3 regions of the Blastococcus sp. SYSU D00669 genome follow, and region 1 is predicted to be linked to each of the others. Evidence: riboswitches for the same ligand, from Rfam matches in the RefSeq annotation. Region 1 holds a riboswitch; each other region holds the start of a gene.
The links. A riboswitch is a leader RNA that binds a small molecule or an ion and turns the genes downstream of it on or off. The one in region 1 is predicted to bind cyclic di-AMP.
Positions count from the first base shown of each region.

Region 2: it holds a riboswitch for cyclic di-AMP, as region 1 does, so the genes downstream of both, ACI8AF_RS13060 (aggregation-promoting factor C-terminal-like domain-containing protein) here and ACI8AF_RS23210 (hypothetical protein) in region 1, are expected to answer to the same signal.
Region 3: it holds a riboswitch for cyclic di-AMP, as region 1 does, so the genes downstream of both, ACI8AF_RS06070 (C40 family peptidase) here and ACI8AF_RS23210 (hypothetical protein) in region 1, are expected to answer to the same signal.

Region 1 is NZ_JBJGZV010000044.1:8,486-10,733, reverse strand. Features, by position in the region: gene ACI8AF_RS23215 (TetR/AcrR family transcriptional regulator) at 1-520, opposite strand, end outside; cyclic di-AMP (ydaO/yuaA leader) riboswitch at 704-859, shown strand; gene ACI8AF_RS23210 (hypothetical protein) at 1,066-1,932, shown strand; gene ACI8AF_RS23205 (cation diffusion facilitator family transporter) at 1,956-2,248, opposite strand, start outside.
Region 2 is NZ_JBJGZV010000016.1:26,379-28,626, reverse strand. Features, by position in the region: gene ACI8AF_RS13070 (hypothetical protein) at 1-190, shown strand, start outside; gene ACI8AF_RS13065 (class I SAM-dependent methyltransferase) at 247-900, shown strand; cyclic di-AMP (ydaO/yuaA leader) riboswitch at 1,017-1,172, shown strand; gene ACI8AF_RS13060 (aggregation-promoting factor C-terminal-like domain-containing protein) at 1,443-2,216, shown strand.
Region 3 is NZ_JBJGZV010000005.1:130,240-132,487, reverse strand. Features, by position in the region: gene ACI8AF_RS06075 (lytic transglycosylase domain-containing protein) at 1-137, opposite strand, end outside; gene ACI8AF_RS06070 (C40 family peptidase) at 324-833, opposite strand; cyclic di-AMP (ydaO/yuaA leader) riboswitch at 869-958, opposite strand; gene ACI8AF_RS06065 (hypothetical protein) at 1,289-1,483, shown strand; gene ACI8AF_RS06060 (protein-tyrosine phosphatase family protein) at 1,480-2,248, opposite strand, start outside.

The DNA of each region.
Region 1 (2,248 bases):
TGTGCGGCCGCCACTCGGTGGTCCGGTTCTCGCGGTGCGCGGCGAGGGTGAGCACGGCCAGCGCGGTGAGCGCGCCGACGACGCGCACCACCCGCTCCGACACCGGCTCCTCGGGGTCGATGCCGAAGACCTGCAGGGCCATGGCACCCACGGCGTCGAGCTCGGGGACGGCGGTGTCCACCTCGCGGTTGGTCAGCGGCGCCAGGAGCAGGGCGACCAGACCGGGGTGGGCGAGGGCGACGTCGACGACGACCTCGACCGCCCGGCGGTCCCGCGCGGGACCGTCCGGCAGGTCGCCCACCTGGTCCAGCACCCGCCGGCCGAGGGCGGCGGCCTGGGCGAGCACGGCCTCCTGCAGCGCGTCCTTGCTGGGGAAGTGGTGCAGCAGCCCTGCCTTGGACAGCCCGACGGCGTCGGCGACCGCCTGGACGGAGGTCTTCGCGAAGCCGGTACGGGCGAACAGCGCGGCCGCGCGGTCGACGATGCCCTCGTCGATCCGCTGACGGAACGGTCGTGCCACGGGGACACCGTACGGACCGGGCCGACCATTTCGGTAGGCGAACCGACCGAAATGGTCGGTAACGTCGCTCACACCGATCGGCGCGACCTGACGGTTTCCGACGCCGCCGATTGTCACGGCTGCATAACGTGGCTACCGTGGCTCCCGCCCGTCCCGGCCGTCACATCCCCAGCAGGGGAGACCGGGCGAGCGCCGCCGAGTCGCCCTCCGGGGCGAGCCGGGGACCCACCGCAGTACTGGGGTGAATCCGCACCCGCGGCCCGTCGAGGGCCGGGGTCGGTAGGGCTGCTTCCCGCCCGAACCCGTCAGCTAACTCGGTAGGCGGCCATCGGAAGAACGGAGAGCCGCCCCGATGGCGTGCCCCAGCACCACCGCACGGATCTGCTCCGCCCGGTCCCGCCGGACCCGGGTGCGCCCGCGCAGCTGACCACCCCGCGACCGCACCCGCGCGGCCGTCGCCCGACGCCGCGTCCCGGGCCCACCCGCCGCAGTCCCGCCCCGTCCGGGCGGCCTGCGCCCAGCACACCTCTCGGAGCAGTTCCCCCATGGATCCCCGCACCACCTCGTCCGGCCGCGCCGCCGGGCGTCGCACCGCCCGCTCCCGCCGCCGCGTGCCCGTCCCGGCGCGCCGACCGGGCATCTACCTCGGCGTGGCCGCCGCCGGCGCCGTCCTCGTCAACGTGCTCCTCGGCGCCGACCCGGCAGCCCAGGCCGAGGCCGGGTCCAGCGAGTCCGTCGCCGTCGCCCAGGCCCTCGGGCTGACCGCGCAGTCCGGACCGCTCGAGGCGCGTGAGGTGGACCTCGCGCCGCTGGAGGACCTGGCCGCCAGCCGGTCCACCCGCGAGGCCGCGCAGACCGCCGCCGCGCAGGCCCAGGCCGCCGCCGACCAGGCCGTGCTCGACCGGCAGGCCGCCGAGGCCGCCGCCGCCGCGCAGGCCGCGGCCGCCGCCCAGGCCGCCGCCGAGGCGGCCGCCGCCGCCGCTGCCGAGGCCGCCGCCGTCGAGGAGGAGGGCGGTGCGGTCTCCTCCAGCACCGCCGCGCCGTCCGGCGTCGCCGTCATCAGGAACACCGCCGGGGCGCACAAGGCCGTCGTCCAGCGCGCCGCCGACGCCGTGGTGACCAACGTGCCGGGCGCGGGCTCGATCACCCTGGGCGGCACCCGGGCCAGCGCGGCCGACCCGGGCGGTCACCCCTCCGGGCTCGCACTGGACTACATGGTGCTGACCGACGCCGCGCTCGGCGACGCGATCGTCGACTACCACATCGCGCACTGGGACGAGCTCGGCGTCGACTACATCATCTGGCAGCAGCGGATCCTGCAGTCGCCGGGCGGCTCGTGGTCGACGATGGAGGACCGCGGCGGTGCCACGGCCAACCACATGGACCACGTGCACGTGAACTACCGGGGCTGACCGCGACCCCGCCCGGAGGCGGGTCAGTCGTGCGCGGTCAGCTCGTGGGACGCGTGCGCCGGTGACTCGAGCTGGAAGGTGGAGTGCTCGACGCTGACGGCGAAGTCGCCGGCGAGCGAGGCCTGCAGCCGGTCGAGGATCTGCGGTGCGTGGCCGTCGTGGAAGCAGGAGTCCTCCACCACGACGTGCGCGGACAGCACCGGCAGGCCGCTGGTGATCTGCGAGGCGTGCAGGTCGTGCACCTCGACGACGTGCGGCACCTCGAGCAGCCGCCGGCGCACCTCGTCGAGGTCGAGGCCCGGCGGCGTCGACTCCA
Region 2 (2,248 bases), on a different contig from region 1:
GCGCCGGGTCGAGGGCATCCCGGTCACCTCGGTGGAGCGGTCGCTGGTCGACGCCTGGGGCGTTCCGGCGGGGACCGGGCGCGCCGCCGTCCGGAGTGCCGTCATCGATGCCGTCCGCCGTCGGTCGTGCCGGATCGGGGCGCTCGAGGCGGAGCTCGCGCTGCGTCCCCGGTTGCCCGCTGACTGGTAGCGGCAGGGCCCGGAACTGCCAGTTGGCGCACACGGTCGGCGGGGAAGGATGGCGTCGTGCCGCCCGTCGTGACCGCCGCCTTCGTCCGCGCCCACACCCGCCCGGCGCAGCCGTCGCTGGTGCCCGAGGTGACGCTGCAGGTGGCCGACGACGTCGTCGCGCTGTGGGACGCCATGGAGGCGGAGCACGGGGGTGGGTCGGGAGAGGGCATGGCGCAGCCGCCGTTCTGGTCGGCCGCCTGGCCGGGCGGGCAGGTGCTGGCCCGGTTCGTCCTCGACCGCCCGGACGTCGTCGCGGGGCGGCGGGTGCTCGACCTGGGCTCGGGCAGCGGACTGGTGGCGATCGCCGCGGCGCTGGCCGGCGCCGGCGACGTGCTGGCCAGCGAGGTCGACCCCTACGGCCTCACGGCGATCGAGGTGAACGCCGCGGTCAACGGGGTGCCCGGCATCCGCGCCACCGGCGACCTGCTGGGCGGGCCGCCGCCGGAGGTGGACGTCGTCCTGGCCGGCGACGTCTGCTACGACCGCGAGATGACCGAGCGGGTGCTGCCGTTCCTCGATCGCGCGAGCGCGGCCGGCGCGGAGGTCTACATCGGCGACCCGGGCCGGATGTACCTGCCGGCCGACCGGCTCACCGAGGTCGCCGCCCACGACGTGCCGGAGACCGAGGGGCCCGGCATCCGCCGGACGACGGTGTGGCGGTATTCCTGAGCCGTTCCGCGACGCTTCTCACCCGGCAATCTCCCGCCCCCGATTGTCACGAACCGATCACGGCCGTTACCGTGGCTCCCGCCCGCACCGGTCGTCACATCCCCACCGGGGAGTCCGAGCGGGCGCCGCCGAGTCGCCCTCCGGGGCGAGCCGGGGACCCACCGCAGTACTGGGGTGAATCCGCACCCGCGGCCCGTCGAGGGCCGGGGTCGGTAGGGCTGCTTCCCGCCCGAACCCGTCAGCTAACTCGGTAGGCGGCCGTCGGAAGAACGGAGAGCCGCCCCGATGGCGCGCCCTTGCCCCTGCACCCCCGCACGTTCCCGCAGCACCCGGCCAGGCCGGATGCGGGTGTGCCCGCGCATCTGAGCGCACGCGGCCGTCCCTGACGTCGCCGCCGCCGCGGGCCACCGCCCGAGCACCCCGCTCGACCGGCTCCTCGCCGCCTCCCGGTGCCCCGCGCCAGCCCTCGCTGCCCGCACGCCCTCCGCGCAGCACGGCCTCCCGCCCTGCTGCGTCGTACCCCCACCGGAGCACCGCAACCCATGAACCTCCGCACCACCATCGCCCGCACGTCCGCCTCCCGCCGCCGGCTGCCCGCCCCGTCGCGCCGTCCCGGCCTCTACCTCGGAGTGGCCGCCGCCGGCGCGGTCATGGTCAACGTGCTGGTCGGCGCCGACCCCGCCGCCCAGGCCGACGCCGGGTCCACCCAGTCGGTCGCCGTCGCCCAGGCCCTCGGCCTGTCCGCGCAGTCCGGGCCGGCCCGGGTGACCGAGGACGACCTCGCGCCGCTGGAGGACCTGGCCGCCAGCCGGTCCACCCGCGAGGACGCCGAGACCGCCGCCGCGCAGGCCCAGGCCGCCGCCGAGCAGGCCGAGCTCGAGCGGCAGGCCGCCGAGGCCGCGGCCGCGCAGGCCGCCGCCCAGGCCGCCGCGGAGGCGGCCGCCGCGCAGGCCGCTGCCGAGGCCGCGGCCGCCGAGCAGGCGGCCGCCGCGGAAGCCGCCGCGGAAGCCGCCGCGCCGGCCCCGGGCGGCTCGTACCAGGACTACGCGCTGGCGCAGCTCGGCGGCGACGCCTCCGAGTTCTCCTGCCTCGAGAAGCTCTGGGGCCGGGAGAGCGGCTGGAACCCGAACGCGCAGAACCCGACCAGCACCGCCTACGGGATCCCGCAGTTCCTCGACTCGACCTGGGCGAGCACCGGGATCGCGAAGACCTCCGACCCGTACCGCCAGATCGACGCCGGCCTGATCTACATCAACGAGCGCTACGGCTCGCCCTGCGGCGCCTGGGCGCACAGCCAGTCCACCGGCTGGTACTAGCAGGACCCCTCTGCCCCCACCGCTCGCACGCT
Region 3 (2,248 bases), on a different contig from region 1:
GCGGTCAGGTAGGCGGAGTCGGCCGGTGCCGGGGGAGCCGCAGGAGCCGCTGCGGGCGCGAGCCCCTGGGGGAGCGCGATCAGCGCGGCCACGGTCAGCCCGGCGGTCAGCACCGCCGACGCGTGCCGCACTCCCACGGGCTGCCCCTACCGCCGTCACCGGACCTGGCGGTTCCACTGAACCGCGCCCCTCCCGCCCCGCGGAAGGGGTGTCCGCGCGACGAGCGGGTGAACGGGGGTGAAAACGAGGCCGTCGATCATCGGCGGGTGGCTGCCCGGCACGCGGGGACGGGCAGCCACCCGCCGATGATCACCGGAGGGGCGTCAGACGATCCGGCGGGCGGTGTTGTAGCCCGGCACCGAGTCGACGTCCACGACGCTGACCGGCTTGCCGTAGGTGGACGAGTGCACCATCTGCCCGTTGCCGATGTAGATGCCGACGTGGCTGACCGGGCTGTAGAAGAACACCAGGTCACCGGGCTGCAGGTTGGCCCGGTCGACCGGGGCCCCCAGCGTCGACTGGGTGCGCGACGAGTGCGGCAGGCTCACCCCGGCGGCCGCGTAGGCGTACTGGACCAGGCCGGAGCAGTCGAACGAGCTCGGCCCCGCGCCGCCCCAGGCGTAGGGCTTGCCCTGCTGGGCGAGCGCGGTGTCGACCGCAGTCTGCGCAGCGGCGTTGGGTGCGGCGACCGCGGCCGCGGTGGCAGTGGGTGCGGCCGGGGCCGCGGTGTTGGCCGAGGCGACGCCCGGGGTGAGGACGAGCCCCGCCGCAGCGGCGACGGCGAGGGCGGGACCGGTGAGACGGCGTGCGAGAGACGTGTGTGCAGTCGTCATCGACGACGGGTTCTCCTTGTTCTCCGTGGCCGCCTACCGGGTTAGCTGACGGGTTCGGGCGGGAGAACCTGCCCGGCGCGACGTCGTCGTCGCGCTTCACCCCATGACTGCGGTGGGTCCCCGGCCCGGGTGCCGGCGCGCGGCCGGCCGCCCGGTTCGGCGGCGTCCGAGCGGGTGTCCCCACGGTCTCGGGGACCGGTGCGGCCCGGTCGGACGCGACGACGCTAGGAAGATCGCGGAGGACGTGGCAAAGCGGGGTCGACGGTGTGCCCGGCGTCGTCCTGCCACCCGACACGCCTGCCCGACCACCGGCGACGCGGGAAGTCGGCCCGGAGACGCCCGGGAAAAGCGCAGGTCGGACGATCTCGGCCACGTCCGCGTGGCCGCACGCGGTGTAGGCGATCACTGCCGGAGGGGCACCGTTTGGGGCCTGGCCGGCCGGGCACCGAAGCGTCATGACCCAGGGACCGCAGGGTGGCACCCGCAACGAGGACCAGGAGCAGGTGTCCGCCGCACCCGAGCAGTCGCCGCGCGCCGCGCAGGGCCCGATGTCGGGCGACGTCACCCGGGTGCCGGGCGACCAGGACGTCGAGGAAGGCGCCGACGCCAAGGCGCCGGGCATCTCCGACGCCACCGGCCCGACGGGTTAGCGCATCCGCTCCAGGGCGGTCGTGAAGCTGGCGTTCCACAGCCCGAGGTACGGCCAGCGGGACGCCACCCGCGCCGTCGCCTCGTCGGCCGAGAGGCCCTCGGTGCGGCGCAGCCACGCGCGCAGCACCAGCCCGGTCCGTGACGCCCCGCCGTGGCAGTGCACCAGCAGCCGCCGGCCCTCGGCGCGCAGCGCGGCCATGTCGGCCAGCACGTCCTCGAGGACGACGTCCAACTCGGTGTTGAACTCGTCGTCGGCCAGGTAGGCCATCCGCTGAACCTGGTGCCCGAAGGGCCGACCCACGCGGCACAGCGAGATCACCGCGAAGTCGGGATCGCTGGACCGGGCGCCGTCGAGGTTGCCCGCCCAGATGCCCGGCAGCACCTCGCGCGGGCCGATCCGGGGCAGCACCCCGCCCTCGAACGGCCGCGGCTCCCGCCCGTCGAGCACCGGCGCCAGGTCCAGCAGCTCGTCCAGGCCGACCGGCCGGCCGTCGACCACGCCGTGCACCACCGACGACGACCAGCGCATCGGGATCCCGGCCATCCCGAACACCGCGCCGGCCAGCCCCCCCGCCGCCACCGCGTCCCCGCGGGCGTCGATCACCTGCCGCAGCACCCCGGCGAAGTCGGCGCCGGGCAGCGGCACCGGCTCCCCGCCCAGCGCCCGGCAGAGCTCCTCGGGCACCGCCGGCGGCCGCCGCGCCAGCAGCGCCTCGAACGCCGACGTCAGCCGCCCGGGCGGATCGCCGCCCATCTCCGTCCGC